One region of the Streptomyces ziwulingensis genome, then DNA from elsewhere that is predicted to be linked to it. Evidence: riboswitches for the same ligand, from Rfam matches in the RefSeq annotation. Region 1 holds a riboswitch; the other holds the start of a gene.

Region 1 (7,546 bases):
TCGAGCACCTCGGCGGCGCCGTCGCCCGGCCCTTCCGCCTGTGTCTGCGCCATCCGTCACCCCTATGCCTACGCGCGATCCCGGTACGCTACGCCGGTCGCTGCGGCGGGGCCCGCTCCCTCAGGAGCCGGCGCCCGGCCTGTCCACGAGTTCCACCTGGTCCACGGCGTTGCACCAGCGGCACCGCACCGACTCGATGGTCTCACTGAGCACCTCGCGCTCCTCGACCTTCGGCTCACCGGCCAGATCGAGGTGGAGGTACTCGACGACCTTCGAGGCCCGGGTCACGTCGAAGCGGGTCAGGTTGCCGCACAGGGTGCAGCGCCACCGCGTCGTGTCGGTCGGCAGGGGAACCGTCATCGTGGCTGTTCGCTCTCTTCCAGTGTCGCGCGACGCGCCGGTCGCCCCGGCGCGTGTGGCTCGTAACCCTACGGCCTGGGGGACAGTCGCCGCCCGTCCGTCCACGGCGGCGAGGCGGTACGTCCCGTCGTATCCCGTTACGTCATGCTCTGTACCCATGATCCGGAACTGGAGCGCGGCCGTCGGCAGGGCGGCCAGGAGGGTGCGGGCGGCGAGGGCGGCGGGCGCCTCGCGCGCCGGCCGGGCGGCCCGGGGGCCGGCCGCTCCGGTGACGTACGGGCTGATGCTCCTGTGCTGCGCGGTCTTCCTGATCGGTCCCGCGGCCGGGGTCAACCCGGTGTACGGCACCGGTGCGGAGCTGTTCGCCGCGCAGCGCGCCTACTTCCAGCGCTGGGGCGTGATCCCCGCAGACCTGTTCGAGGGCTCCCCCCGGGCCGTTCTCACCCCGGCCACGGCGCTCTTCGTCCACGGGAGCTGGGTGCATCTGCTCGGCAACCTGCTGTTCCTGTACGTCTTCGGGGCGCTGACCGAGGAACGGATGGGCAGGGTCCGCTTCGCCCTGTTCCACCTCGGCTGCGGCTACCTGGCGCTGCTCGGGTACGCGCTCGCCAACAGCCACTCCCCGCAGCCGCTGATCGGCGCCTCCGGGGCGATCTCGGCGGTGCTCGGCGCGTTCCTGTACCTGTTCCCGCGCGCCCGGGTGACCAGCCTGCTGCCCTTCCTCCTCTTCCTGCCGCTGCGCTTCCCGGCCTGGCTGGTGCTGCCCTTCTGGGCGGCCCTGCAGTGGCTGGCGGCGGCGCGGGCCGGCGACGGACCGGGGGTGGCCTACCTCGCCCACCTGGTCGGTTTCGGGCTGGGCTTCCTCTACGCGTGGGGCGGCCGCGGGCGGAGGGCTAGAGTGAAGAACGTCCCAGTGACCGCCCCCGAGGGAGAGAAACAGCCGTGATCACCGCGATCGTCCTCATCAAGACCAGTGTGGACCGGATTCCCGAGATCGCGGAACGGATCACCGCGCTGGAGGGGGTGAGCGAGGTCTTCTCCGTCACCGGCACCTACGACCTGATCGCCATGGTGCGGGTGCGCCAGCACGAGGACCTGGCGGACGTCATCCCCGGCCGGATCAGCAAGATCCCGGGCGTCGAGGGCACGGACACGCATGTGGCGTTCCGCACGTACTCCCAGCACGACCTGGAGGCGGCGTTCTCCATCGGCCTGGAGAACTGACGCCGGCCCCCGGGCCCGGAGGCCGGCGGCCACCGGCTCACGCGGCGGCGGTGGAGGTGTCGGGCACGCAGCGGCCCTCCTCGGTGCGGTAGTTCCAGCGCGCCCCGTCCCGCACCAGCTCGGTGACGGCCGTCACGAACCGCTCGACGTGCTCGTCCGGGGTGCCGGCGCCGAAGCTGACCCGGATGGCGTTGAGGGACTTCTCGCCGGGCGCGGCCTCGGGGGCGCCGCACTCGCCCTGCGACTGGGGGTCGCTGCCGAGCAGGGTGCGCACCAGCGGGTGCGCGCAGAACAGGCCGTCGCGCACCCCGATGCCGTACTCGGCCGACAGGGCGGCGGCGAAGTGCGAGCTGTTCCAGCCGTCCACCACGAACGAGAGCACGCCGACGCGGGCGGCGTCGTCACCGAAGAGCGAGAGCACCCGCACCTCGGGCACGGCGGCGAGCCCCTCGCGGACCTTGCCGATCAGGTACCGCTCCCGCGCCACCAGCGTCTCGAAGCCGGCCTCGGTGAGCGCCTTGCAGGCGGAGGCGATGGCGTAGGCGCCGATCACGTTGGGCGAGCCGGCCTCGTGGCGGGCGGCGCTGTCGTGCCACTCGACGTGCACGCCGCCGTCGTCCCGCCGGGAGACCTTGCGGCTGGCGCCGCCGCCCGCGAGGTACGGCTCGGCGACGGCGAGCCAGTCGGCGCGGCCGGCCAGCACCCCGGCGCCGAAGGGGGCGTACAGCTTGTGTCCGGAGAAGGCGACCCAGTCCACGTCCAGGTCGGCCACGCTGACCGGGTGGTGCGGGGCGAGCTGGGCGGCGTCCAGGACGATGCGGGCGCCGTGGGCGTGGGCGGCGGCGGCCAGTTCGCGCACCGGCCACAGCTCGCCGGTGACGTTGGAGGCGCCGGTGACGCAGACCAGGGCGGGCCCGTGCGGCGCACGGGCGGCGAGGGCGCGCTCCAGCGTCCGCACGGCCTGCGCGGGGCTGCTCGGGGCGTCCAGGTAGGTGACGTCCGCGTGGCGCCAGGGCAGCAGCGAGGCGTGGTGCTCGGTCTCGAAGACGAAGACCTGGCAGCCGGCCGGGAGCGCCGCGGCGAGCAGGTTGAGGGAGTCGGTGGTGGAGCGGGTGAAGACGACCTGGTCGCCCTCCCGGCAGCCGAGGAACTCGGCGACCGTGCGGCGGGCGTTCTCGAACAGGTCGGTGGAGAGCTGCGAGAGGTAGCCCGCGCCCCGGTGCACGCTGCCGTAGTACGGCGCATAGGCGGCCACGTCGTCCCAGACCCGCTGGAGCGCCGGGGCGCTGGCGGCGTAGTCGAGCGCGGCGTAGGCGACCTCCCCGCCGGTGACCAGCGGGACGGTGACATCCCGGCCCAGAACGGGCAGCGGGGCACAAAGCGACTGGTCGGCGGCAGCGGTGGGGACAGACATGGCGAACTCCCGTGAGAGAAAGGCGCGGCGAGGACGAGGCGCCGGGGGGATGAAGAAAGGGCGTGCGGAGAGGGGGCTCTGCGGCCCTATCGCATTCGCTTGCTCACGGAAGGCTCCTCGACGACCAGGACCCCTGGCTCGCGAGGGGTCCGCGCTTGCCGAGGACCTTGCTGTCCACGGCCTGGTCTTCACCCGGGGCACCCCGCCACGGACGGAGGGTTGCCGGACAGTCGGCCGGGGCCTCATGACTGTCACTCATGACCTGGTGCAGAAACTTAGACGAGATGATCGTCGTCCCGCAACCCGTGTCCGGATCGCGGGACGCGCCTCGCCCGCACCGCTACGTGCGCACCGCTAGGCGTTGCTGGCGGCCACCCAGCGTTCCAGTACGCGCTTGGCGGCTCCGGAGTCGATCGCCTCGGCGGCGCGTTCCATGCCGGCCCGCACGCGGTCGGTCAGCGGTCCCCCGCCGGGCTCCAGGGCCACCAGGGCCGCCGCCGAGTTGAGCAGCACCGCGTCCCGCACCGGGCCGCCCTCGCCGTCCAGCAGCCGCCGGGCGACCTCGGCGTTGTAGGCGGCGTCGGCGCCCCGCAGCGCCTGGACGGGCACGATCTCCAGTCCGACGTCGCGCGGGTCGAAGCTCTCCTCGGCGACCTTGCCGTCGCGCACCACCCACACCCGGGAGGTGGAGGTCGTCGTCAGCTCGTCGAGGCCGTCGTCGCCGCGGAAGACCAGGGCGGAGTTGCCGCGCTCGGCGAAGACCCCGGCGATGATCGGGGCCATCCGGGCGTCGGCGACACCGATCGCCTGGGAGCGGACCTTGGCGGGGTTGGTCAGCGGGCCCAGGAAGTTGAAGACCGTCCGGATGCCGAGCTGGCCGCGGGCCGCCGCCACATGGCGCAGCGCCGGGTGGAACTTCACGGCGAAGCAGAAGGTGATCCCGGCCTCCTCGGCGACCTCGGCGACCCGGCGCGGGGTCAGCTCCAGGTTGACGCCCAGCTCTCCCAGGACGTCGGAGGCACCGGAGGCGGAGGAGGCGGCGCGGCTGCCGTGCTTGACCACCTTGGCGCCGGTGCCGGCCACCACGATCGCCGACATCGTGGAGATGTTGACCGTCTTGGCGCCGTCGCCGCCGGTGCCGACGATGTCGACCGTCTCCCCCGGCACCTGGATCACGTGGGCGTGCTCGTACATCGCGCGGACCAGTCCGCCGATCTCGTCCACGGTCTCGCCCTTGGCCCGCAGCGACACCGCGAACCCGGCGATCTGCGCGTCGGTCGCCTCACCGCGCATGATCGTGTCCATCGCCCAGGCGGTCTCGTCCGCCGACAGGTCCCGGCCGTCGAGCAGGCCGTTGAGGAGGACGGGCCAGGAGCGAACCGCCGTGATGTCGCCTCCAGCGGGGGTCACAGCGCTCATCAGCCGCTCCTGGGTCGTGAGAATGGGGCAGTACGAAAAACCGGACTGCCTCCACCCTATCCAGCCCGGGGCACGGGGAAGGGCCCCGTCCGGTGTTCGGATCGGGGCCCTTCGCCTGTCGTGTGGCGACGTGGAGGGAGTCAGTGGTGGCCGTGGCCGCTGGTGATCTCCTTGTACTCCTCGACGGTCGGCTTCGGAATCTGGGACTCCTCGCCGTAGTACGACTTGCTGAGCTTGGCGCGGAGCTTCTCGGAGCCCGTCGCCTTGCGCTCGACGCCGTTCTCGTCGACACCCGCGCCGATCTCGGCCGGCCGGTACTGCTCGTGCGCGGTGAGCGTGTAGAGCTGCTCCTGGCTGAGCGGCTCGTGCACCTCGATGAACTCACCGTGCGGCAGGCGCTTGATGATGCCGGACTCGCGGCCGTGCAGCACCTTCTCCTTGTCCCGGCGCTGGAGGCCGAGGCAGATCCGCTTGGTGATCACGAAGGCGATGACCGGGCCGACGAAGAAGCCGATCCGGACGAACCAGGTGACCGCGTTGATCGACAGGTGGAAGTGGGTGGCGAAGATGTCGTTGCCACCGCCGACCAGCATGATCATGTACGCGGTGACCCAGGCGACGCCGAAGGCCGTACGGGTCGGGGCGTTGCGCGGGCGGTCCAGGATGTGGTGCTCGCGCTTGTCCTTGGTGACCCAGGACTCGATGAACGGGTACAGCGCGATGATCGCGAGGAAGACTCCGAAGATCACCAGTGGGATGAGCACGCCCAGGACCAGGGTGTGGCCCCAGAAGTTGATCTCCCAGCCCGGCATGGCGCGGACCAGACCCTCGGCGAAGCCCATGTACCAGTCGGGCTGGGCGCCGGTGGAGACCTGGTCGGGCCGGTAGGGGCCGATCGACCAGATCGGGTTGACCGAGGCGATGCCGGCCATCAGCGCGATGACACCGAAGACCAGGAAGAAGAAGCCGCCGGCCTTCGCCATGTACACCGGCAGCAGCGGCATGCCCACGACGTTCTTGTTGGTCTTGCCGGGGCCCGCGAACTGCGTGTGCTTGTGGTAGAAGACCAGGATCAGGTGGCCCACCATCAGCCCGAGCATGATGCCCGGCAGCAGCAGGATGTGGATCGAGTAGAACCGGGCGACGAAGTCGTCGCCGGGGAACTCCCCGCCGAACAGGAACATCGAGATGTACGTGCCCACGATCGGCATGGACAGGATCGCGCCCTGCGTGAAGCGGACACCGGTGCCGGAGAGCAGGTCGTCCGGGAGCGAGTAGCCGGTGAAACCGGTGAACATGCCCAGGACGAACAGCAGGAAGCCGAAGAGCCAGTTGATCTCGCGCGGCTTGCGGAACGCGCCGGTGAAGAAGACGCGCATCATGTGCACGAACATGCCGGCGAGGAAGACGATGGCCGCCCAGTGGTGGATCTGCCGGATCAGCAGGCCGCCGCGGACGTCGAAGCTGATGTCGAGCGTCGACTTGTACGCCTCGCTCATCAACTGGCCCTGCATCGGGATGTAGCTGCCGTGGTACTCCACCTCGTTCATCGACGGGTGGAAGAACAGCGTCAGGTACACACCCGTGAGGATGATGATGATGAAGCTGTACATGCAGATCTCGCCGAGCATGAAGGACCAGTGGTCCGGGAAGATCTTCCGCATGTTGGCCTTGGCCAGGGCGTAGATCCCGAGCCGGCCGTCGGCCCAGTCGGCGACGCGTTCGCCGGCCGGTGCCTTCCCGCGTGAGCGGGCCGTGTTACTGCCTGAAGTGCTCATCCGCGCTCCCAGAATGCAGGACCGACGGGCTCCGCGAAGTCGCCGAGCGCTTCGAGGTAACCCTCGTCGTTCACGCCGATGCGCAACTGCGGCAGGGCGTGACCGGCGGGACCGAAGATGACCCGGGCTCCGTCGGCGAGGTCGAAGGTGGACTGGTGGCAGGGGCAGAGCACGTGGTGCGTCTGCTGCTCGTACAGGGAGATCGGGCAACCGACGTGGGTGCAGATCTTCGAGTACGCGACGATGCCCTCGTGCGACCACTCGAGTTCGCGCTTGTCCTTGATGTCGTCCGGCTGGATGCGGACGATCATCAGGGCGGCCTTGGCGATCTCGTTCTGGAAAGCGTGGTCCTCCTCCTCCAGGCCCTCGGGCTTGGCGAAGGTGAGCGAGCCGACGGCCACGTCGGAGGCGCGCAGCGGCTCGTTGGTGTTCATGTTGACCAGCAGCTTGCCCTTGGACCACAGGGTGTGGCGGAGCTTGTCCTCGGGCAGCGGACCGAGGTCGCGCAGGAGCACGACGCCGGAGAGCGGCACCAGGGAGAGCGCGCCGAACATGGTGGTGCGGATCAGCTTGCGCCGGCCGATCACCGATTCCTTGGCGCCCTGCTTGAAGTCGGCGTGCACCTTGGCACGGACCTCGGGGTCGGCCGCGATCGCGTGCCGCTCGTCGGCGACCTCGACGTCGGACATCAGGGTGCGGGCCCAGTGGACCGCGCCCGCGCCGATGGCGAACAGCGCCACGCCCAGGGTCACGCCCAGCGCGAAGTTCAGCGCGTTGAGGTGCCCGATCGGGAAGACGTAGATCGCCTTGTCGTGCGGGATCGCCACGAAGGCGGCGATGAAGGCGACGGTGGCGAGCATCGACAGGGTGAACAGCAGGGCGACGCTGCGCTCGGAGCGCTTGGCGGCCTGCTCGTCGATGTCCTGGACGCGGTGCTCGTGGGGCGGCAGCCCCGGGTCGGCGAACGGGTGCTGCTCGTCCGCGACCTCGCCGTGGGTGGTCTCCCGCGCTGCGGGCAGGTTCTTCTCTGGAATGTCTTGGCTACTCATGACTTCTTGGCCTTTGCGGTCCGGGCGGCGACCCACACGGCGACGGCGATGAGGGAACCGAGACCGAAGATCCAGCCGAAGAGGCCCTCACTGACCGGCCCGAGGCCACCCAGCGACAGACCGCCCGGCTCCACGGTGTCGTCCCCGTTCACCGCGTCGAGGTACGCGATGATGTCCTTCTTGTTCTGCTCCGTCAGCGTGCTGTCGGGGAAGGAAGGCATGTTCTGCGGGCCGGTCTGCATGGCCTCGTAGATGTGCTTCGGGTCGACGCCCTCGAGCGTCGGGGCGAACTTGCCGTTCGT
Region 2 (7,546 bases), on a different contig from region 1:
TCGCCCCCTGCGAGTGCAAGCGCCTCCCCCGGATCGGGCCCCCGCTCAGCCACCCGCGAACAGGCTCGCGGACCGCCCCGGCCGGGCTCCCGGACGCCCCCGGGGCGTCCCGGGACGTCCCGGGACGTCCCGGGACGTCCCGGGATCCGGGCATGCCGAAGGGCCCGTGCCCCGGATCGAGGCGCGGGCCCTTCGGAGAAAGACCGTTCGCTGCGGGTGGTCGCGCGTATCAGGCAGAGACGCGGACCATGTCGGCCTGCGGGCCCTTCTGGCCCTGCGAGATCTCGAACTCGACCCGCTGGCCTTCTTCAAGGGTGCGGTAGCCGTCCATCTGGATCGCGCTGTAGTGGACGAAAACATCCGCACCACCGTCGACCGCGATGAAGCCGTACCCCTTCTCCGCGTTGAACCACTTGACGGTGCCCTGAGCCATGCCTAACTCCCCTATTACTGGCCCTTGCACAGACCCGCACTTCGCGGATCCGGGTCAGACCTCGCCCTCTCCGGAACGGTCGGGGCGTGCGCCGGAACGCGTCGACCGCGGCTGAATGTATCTGTCCAACTGCCGTCTGCAACAGGTCACCCGGACGAGAAATCTGGACGGGAGAGGTCCGTAATCTGCCAGGAATTCGTGAAGATTCAGGGCAAGTCGGGCCACATAAAGGGAACAAGAGGCGCGAAAGGGGCTCACACTTTGGCTACATCTTGTCGGGTGTACGGCAGAAATTCAGTGATTCCGGCCTTGCGATCATCGACGCGTTCCCCAACTGTACCCCGCTCAACCACATGGAATTGCCCCCTCCGCTTCGCTTGCGGAGGGGGCAATTCCGAAAACCGGGCGCGCGTGCGATTACCGCCGGTAATCGCCCGGACGGGTCAGCCGCCGGCGACGGCCGGGATGATGGAGACGCCGGCCCCGTCGGGGGTCGGGGTGTCCAGGCCCTGCTCGAAGCGGACGTCGTCGTCGTTGACGTACACGTTGACGAAGCGACGGAGCTTGCCCTGGTCGTCCAGGACGCGGGCGGCGATGCCGGTGTGGTTCTTCTCCAGGTCGGTGATGACCTCGGAGAGGGTCGAACCCTCGGCGCTCACCTCGGCGGTGCCGCCCGTGTAGGTGCGCAGGATGGTGGGGATGCGGACGGTGACGCTCACGTGGAGACCTCCGGTCGGGTGGGGTGTCTGGGGGTGCGGGGCGCTCGACCGCTACGCGAGACCGGCCTCGCGGAACGAGTCGAGGTTCGGGCGGATCGTCGCGGTCAGCCCGGTGCCCGCCACCGCGTCCAGGGTCTTGAGGCCGTCACCGGTGTTCAGGACGACGGTGGTGAGCGCCGGGTCCAGCAGACCGGCCTCGATGAGCTTCTTCGTGACACCCACCGTCACCCCGCCCGCGGTCTCCGCGAAGATGCCCTCGGTCCGCGCCAGCAGCTTGATCGCGTCGACGACCTGCTCGTCGGTGACGTCCTCCACCGCGCCGCCGGTGCGGCGGGCGATGTCCAGGACGTAGGGGCCGTCGGCCGGGTTGCCGATCGCCAGCGACTTGGCGATGGTGTCCGGCTTCTGGGGGCGCACCACGTCGTGCCCCGCCTTGTAGGCGGTGGAGACCGGCGAGCAGCCCTCGGCCTGGGCGCCGAAGATCTTGTACGGCTTGTCCTCGACGAGCCCCAGCTCGATCAGTTCCCGCAGCCCCTTGTCGATCTTGGTGAGCTGGGAGCCGGACGCGATCGGCACCACGAGCTGGTCCGGGAGCCGCCAGCCGAGCTGCTCGCAGATCTCGTACGCCAGGGTCTTGGAGCCCTCGGCGTAGTACGGCCGCAGGTTGACGTTGACGAAGCCCCAGCCCTCGCCGGCCGGGTCGCCGATCAGCTCGGAGCAGAAGCGGTTCACGTCGTCGTAGTTGCCCTCGATGCCGACCAGCTCGCCGCCGTAGACCGCGGCCATGACGATCTTGCCCTGCTCCAGGTCGTGCGGGATGAACACGCAGGAGCGGAAGCCGGCCCGGGCGGCGGCGGCGCCGACGGCGCCGGCCAGGTTGCCGGTGGAGGAGCAGGACAGGGTGGTGAAGCCGAAGGCGCGGGCGGCCTCCAGGGCCTGGGCGACGACGCGGTCCTTGAAGGAGTGCGTCGGGTTGCCGGAGTCGTCCTTGACGAACAGCTTGCCGGCCTCGACGCCCAGCTCACGGGCGAGGTTGTCGGCCGCGACGAGCTTGGTCCAGCCCGGGTTGATGTTGGGCTTGTCCGCCACGTCGGCCGGGACCGGCAGCAGCGGGGCGTAGCGCCAGATGTTCGCGGAACCCGCCTCGATCCGCCGGCGCAGCTCCTCGGTGTCGTACGAGGAGTAGTCGTAGGCGATCTCCAGCGGGCCGAAACACTCCTCGCAGGCGAAGACCGGGCCGAGCGGGACGCGGTGCCCGCACTCGCGGCAGGACAGCGCGGCGGCGGGGCCCAGGTCTACGGGGGAGGCGGTGGGGGCGTGGAGGGTGTCCGCGGCGTCTGCGGTGTCCGTGGTGTTCGCGTTGCCCGTGGTGTTCGCGACAGTCTGCACAGCCATGTGAGGCGAGGCCCTTTCTCCTCATCTTCCCCACGACGCGTTTCGTCGTGAGACGGATTTGGCACCTTCCCGAGCCGGGAGCCTCGCCACGTCAACGTGACAAGACCGGCTGGAGGGTTGCCGGGGCTTCATCGGGCCGTGTCCCTCTGCCCCTCTGGATGAGCTGTATGTGGTTGTGGTGGGCGTCGACCCCGACATGCGATGGTCACGCCTGTTGTTCAAGACTGTAACCGAAGGCCCTGACAGTGGAGACAGTCGTCCGATGCGCGAGATGGATCACATGTGGGTCACCGTGGTCCGCTCAGGGAGGAGGCAGACGGTGCTGGAAGAAGTCGAGCGCTGGCTCAGCGCACGCTCCTGGTCCGTGACCGACCGCCCGCTGCACCAGGTCATGGCGGCCAAACGGGCCACCGGGCAGTCGGTCAGCGTGGTGCTGCCCGCCCTGAACGAGGAGGCGACCGTCGGCGACATCGTCGCGGTCCTGCGCCACGATCTGATGCGGCGGGTCCCGCTGGTCGACGAGATCGTCGTGGTCGACTCCGGCTCGACCGACCGCACCTCCGAGGTGGCCGCGGCGGCGGGCGCCCGGGTCGTCCACCGCGACGTGATACTCCCGCGCCTGCCCGCCGTCCCCGGCAAGGGCGAGGTGCTGTGGCGCTCCCTGCTGGTCACCAGCGGTGACATCGTCTGCTTCATCGACTCGGACCTGCGCGAGTTCTCCTCGGACTTCGTCACCGGGATCGTCGGCCCGCTGCTGACCGAACCGGACGTGGACCTCGTCAAGGCCATGTACGACCGGCCGCTGGCCGGTGCGACCGGGCAGGGCGGCCGGGTCACCGAGCTGATGGCCCGCCCGCTGCTGAACATGCACTGGCCGCGGCTGGCCGGTTTCGTGCAGCCGCTGGGCGGCGAGTACGCGGCCCGCCGCTCGCTCCTGGAGCGGCTGCCCTTCCCGGTCGGTTACGGGGTGGAGCTGGGGATGCTGGTGGACGCGCTGCACCTGGTGGGCCTCGACGCGCTCGCCCAGGTCGACGTCGGCGTGCGCAAGCACCGGCACCAGGACGGACAGGCGCTGGGCCGGATGGCCGCCGCGATCTACCGCACCGCGCAGCTCCGGCTGGCCCGGGGCCATCTGATCCGGCCCTCCCTGACCCAGTTCGAGCGCGGTACGGACGGTTTCGTGCCGCACACCTTCCCGGTGGACACCGAGGAGCGGCCGCCGATGCGGGAGATCACCGAGTACGCGCGGCGGAAGGTGGCGTGAGCGGTGTGCCGCACGCGCCGGCCGCGCCCGGCAGAACGCACGTTTGAGCTGGTCGTGGCCGGGCTAGAGTGAGGCGTATGGCTTCCACGTTCGGTGCTGCTCAGGTGCTGGTGGCCTCCAATCGGGGCCCCGTCTCGTACGAGGTCCGTGAGGACGGTTCGCTGCACGCGAAACGGGGCGGGGGCGGGCTCGTCTCCGGCCTGTCGGCGATCGGGCCGGACGCGGACGCGCTGTGGGTCTGCTCGGCGCTCTCCGACGGCGACCGGGAGGCGGTGCGGCGCGGGGTCGGCGAGGACGGCGTGCGGATGCTGGACGTCCCGGCCGACGTGCACGCCGACGCGTACAACGGCATCGCCAACTCCGTGCTGTGGTTCGTGCACCACATGCTGTACCAGACGCCGCTGGAGCCCGTCTTCGACGCCGAGTTCCGCCGGCAGTGGGCGTCGTACGAGGCGTTCAACCGGGCCTTCGCCGAGGCGCTGGCCGAGGAGGCCGCCGAGGGCGCGGTCGCGATCGTGCAGGACTACCACCTGACGCTGGTGCCGGGCATGCTCCGCGAGCTGCGCCCGGACCTCAGGATCGGCCACTTCTCGCACACGCCGTGGGCGCCGGTGGAGTACTTCCGGATGCTCCCCGACGACATCGCCGAGCAGGTGCTGCGCGGCATGCTGGGCGCCGACCGGCTCGGTTTCCTCACCCGCCGCTGGGCGGACGCGTTCACCGGGTGCTGCAAGGCGCTGGTGGGCGGGCTCGGCGACACCCGGATCGGGGTGCACGGTCTCGGCGCGGACGCGGACTTCCTGCGCCGGCGGTCGCACGAGGCCGACGTCGACGAGCGGATGGCGGCGCTGCGCGAGCAGATCGGCTCGGGGCCGGACGGAAACCTCCGCCGCACCGTGGTCCGGGTGGACCGGACCGAGCTGTCCAAGAACATCGTGCGCGGGCTGCTGGCCTACCGGCAGTTGCTCGCGGACCGGCCCGAGTGGCACGAGAAGGTCGTCCACGTCGCCTTCGCCTACCCGTCCCGGCAGGACCTCGCGGTCTACCGGGACTACACGGCCGAGGTCCAGCGGGTGGCCGACGAGATCAACACGGAGTACGGGACGGACGGCTGGACGCCGGTCGTCCTGCACGTCCAGGACGACTTCGCCCGCTCGCTGGCGGCGTACCGGCTGGCCGACGTGGCGCTGGTCAACCCGATCCGGGACGGGATGAACCTGGTCGCCAAGGAGGTGCCGGTCGTCTCCGACGCGGGCTGCGCGCTGGTGCTCTCCCGGGAGGCCGGGGCGTTCGAGGAACTGGGCGAGGACGCGATCGTCGTCAACCCGTACGACGTGACGCGGACCGCCGAGGCGCTCCACGAGGCGCTGGTGATGCCGGCCGGCGAGCGCGTCGAGCGCGCGAAGCGGCTGGCCGCGGCGGCGACGGCGCTGCCGCCGGCCCGCTGGTTCCTGGAGCAGTTGGAGGCGCTGCGGGGCTGAGCCGCACCCGGCCCCGGGCGGCCCGCCGCACCTCACCCCTCCTGGACGGGCGGGCAGTGGCCGGTGTCGCCAGGAAAGGACATGTCTGTGACAAGGCGGGGGACCGGCCGTGACGTCGTCCGCCGCAGGTCCGGTCCCCGCTCGGTCGCGGCTCAGGTCAGGTGTCGCGCCAGGGCGTGGAGCAGGGCCACCACCCCCGCCGGACCGTCCACCTCCACGTCGGCGCGCTCCTTGAGCTGCGGGCTGACCTCGTCGCCGCCGCTGCAGACGAGGAGGCCGGGGGTGCCGGTGACGCGGAGCTTCTCCACGGCGGTGTAGGCGGGGAGGTCGCCGAGGTCGTCGCCCCCGTAGAGGACCGCGCGGGCGCCGGTCTCGGTGACGAACTTCTCCAGGGCGACGCCCTTGTCCATGCCGGGCGGGCGCAGCTCCAGGACCAGCCGGCCGGGCTCGACGATCAGGCCGCTCTCGGTGGCGAGGCCGGTGAGCGGGGCGCGCAGCGCGTCGAAGGCGGCCTGCGGGTCGGCGGCGCGGCGGGTGTGGACGGCGACGGCGTGCCCCTTGTCCTCCACCCACGCGCCCTCGACCGGCCGGAGGATCTCCGGCAGCGCGGCGCGGGCGGCGGCGACGCCGGGGTGCGGATCGGGGGTGGTGACGCGGCCGGTGGCGGCGTCCCAGCGCTCGGCGCCGTAGTGGCCGAGGACGACCAGGTGGTCCAGTCCGGCGGCGCCCGCGAAGCCGCCGTAGGCCACGGCGACCTCGGCCGGCCGGCCGGTGACGACCGCGACGGCGGCCACCTTCGGCGCGAGCGCGGCGAGCGCGGCCAGGGCGCCGGGGTGCGCCCGGGCCTGCTCCGGGTCGGCGACGATCGGCGCGAGGGTGCCGTCGAAGTCCAGCGCGATCACGGTGTCGCCGGGGTGTGCGAGTAGCGCCCGGAGTCCCTCGCGGCCCTGCGGGGTCGCCGGTTCGGGGAGGTCCGTCGCGTGTGTGTCTGGGCTGCCCATACGGCGAACCTATCCCGGCGGGCCGGGGTCCACGCCTGCCCCGCCCGCCCGGTCCGGTGCCGCTCAGCGCTCCGTGCGGCGGGCCTCGCGCACCCGGCGCAGCCGGTTCACCGTCACCGGGTCGGCCGCGAGGGCCCGCGCGTCGTCCAGCAGGGCGTTGAGGAGCTGGTAGTAGCGGACGGGCGCGAGGCCCAGTTCCTCGCGGATCGCCCGTTCCTTGGCGCCGGGACCGGTGAAGCCGCGGCCCTCCAGCGCGAGGATGCTCCGCTCCCGTGCCCCCAGCCCCTGTCCCTGCCCCTGCCCCTGCCGGTGGGACCGCCGCTCGTCGTCCATCCCCGCACCGTAACCCCCGGTACCGACAGGGGACCTATCCGGCCGAGGCGGCGTTCTCCGCCCGCAGCGCCGTGGACTGGAGCTGGGCGAGGACCGTCTCCGGGTCGTCGCCGGGGGCGACCGCCCGGCCGATGCGCTTCTTGAGCTGCGCGGCGACCGCGGCCCAGGAGGTCTCGCCGACCGGGTACAGCTCGGAGAGCGGCATCTGGTCCAGGAACGGCTTGAGGTCCTTGTCCTGCTCGGCGGCGCCCATCGTCCCGGAGGCGGAGGTGGTGACCGGCAGCAGGTCGTAGCGGCGGGAGAAGTCGAGCACGTTCTCGTCGTCGTAGACGAAGTCGAGGAAGTCGCCGACCGCCTCCTGGTGGCCGTTCTTCTTGAACGCCGTCATCCAGTCGGCGACCCCCAGCGTGGAGCGGCTCTGCCCGTCCACGCCCGGGGTCGGCACCATGCCGAACTTCACGCCCTTCTTCTCGGCCGCCTTCATCAGGGACGGGTGGCCGTTGAGCATGCCTACGTCACCGGCGGTGAAGGCGGCGAAGGCGGCCGCCCGGTTGAGCTTGCCGGGCGCGACCGGGCCGGTCAGCTCCTTGCCGACCAGTTCGTCCTTGAGCCAGGTGAAGGTGTCGACGTTCCGCGCGGAGTCCAGGCCGTAGGTGCCGACCGTGTCGAGGTAGCCGCCACCGCCGCTGAGCAGCCACTGCATGGTCTCCGCCTGCGCCTCCTCGGGGCCGAGCGGCAGGGCGTACGGGTACTTCACGCCCTGTGCCTTCAGCGCCCGGGCGGCCTCGGCGAGGTCCTCCCAGCTCTCCGGCGGGGTGATCCCGGCCTTGGCGAAGAGGGTCTTGTTGTAGAACAGCACGCGCGTGGAGGCCGCGAACGGCAGGCCGTACTGCACGCCCTTGACCTGGCCCGCGGTGGCC

Evidence for each region. A riboswitch is a leader RNA that binds a small molecule or an ion and turns the genes downstream of it on or off. The one in region 1 is predicted to bind S-adenosylmethionine.
Region 2: it holds a riboswitch for S-adenosylmethionine, as region 1 does, so the genes downstream of both, thrC (threonine synthase) here and ABEB00_RS26150 (aminotransferase class V-fold PLP-dependent enzyme) in region 1, are expected to answer to the same signal.

What each region holds. Positions count from the first base shown of each region.
Region 1 covers NZ_BAABIG010000057.1:27,911-35,456, reverse strand. Annotated here, with positions in the region: gene ABEB00_RS26170 (NYN domain-containing protein) at 1-53, opposite strand, end outside; gene ABEB00_RS26165 (hypothetical protein) at 121-360, opposite strand; gene ABEB00_RS26160 (rhomboid family intramembrane serine protease) at 518-1,306, shown strand; gene ABEB00_RS26155 (Lrp/AsnC family transcriptional regulator) at 1,303-1,584, shown strand; gene ABEB00_RS26150 (aminotransferase class V-fold PLP-dependent enzyme) at 1,622-2,998, opposite strand; SAM riboswitch class IV at 3,145-3,261, opposite strand; gene trpD (anthranilate phosphoribosyltransferase) at 3,353-4,417, opposite strand; gene qcrB (cytochrome bc1 complex cytochrome b subunit) at 4,558-6,195, opposite strand; gene qcrA (cytochrome bc1 complex Rieske iron-sulfur subunit) at 6,192-7,244, opposite strand; gene qcrC (cytochrome bc1 complex diheme cytochrome c subunit) at 7,241-7,546, opposite strand, start outside.
Region 2 covers NZ_BAABIG010000043.1:29,605-37,150, reverse strand. Annotated here, with positions in the region: gene ABEB00_RS21395 (cold-shock protein) at 230-433, opposite strand; gene ABEB00_RS21390 (MoaD/ThiS family protein) at 877-1,152, opposite strand; gene thrC (threonine synthase) at 1,204-2,547, opposite strand; SAM riboswitch class I at 2,566-2,712, opposite strand; gene ABEB00_RS21380 (glucosyl-3-phosphoglycerate synthase) at 2,867-3,811, shown strand; gene ABEB00_RS21375 (alpha,alpha-trehalose-phosphate synthase (UDP-forming)) at 3,889-5,292, shown strand; gene otsB (trehalose-phosphatase) at 5,445-6,293, opposite strand; gene ABEB00_RS21365 (DUF3263 domain-containing protein) at 6,357-6,626, opposite strand; gene ABEB00_RS21360 (ABC transporter substrate-binding protein) at 6,661-7,546, opposite strand, start outside.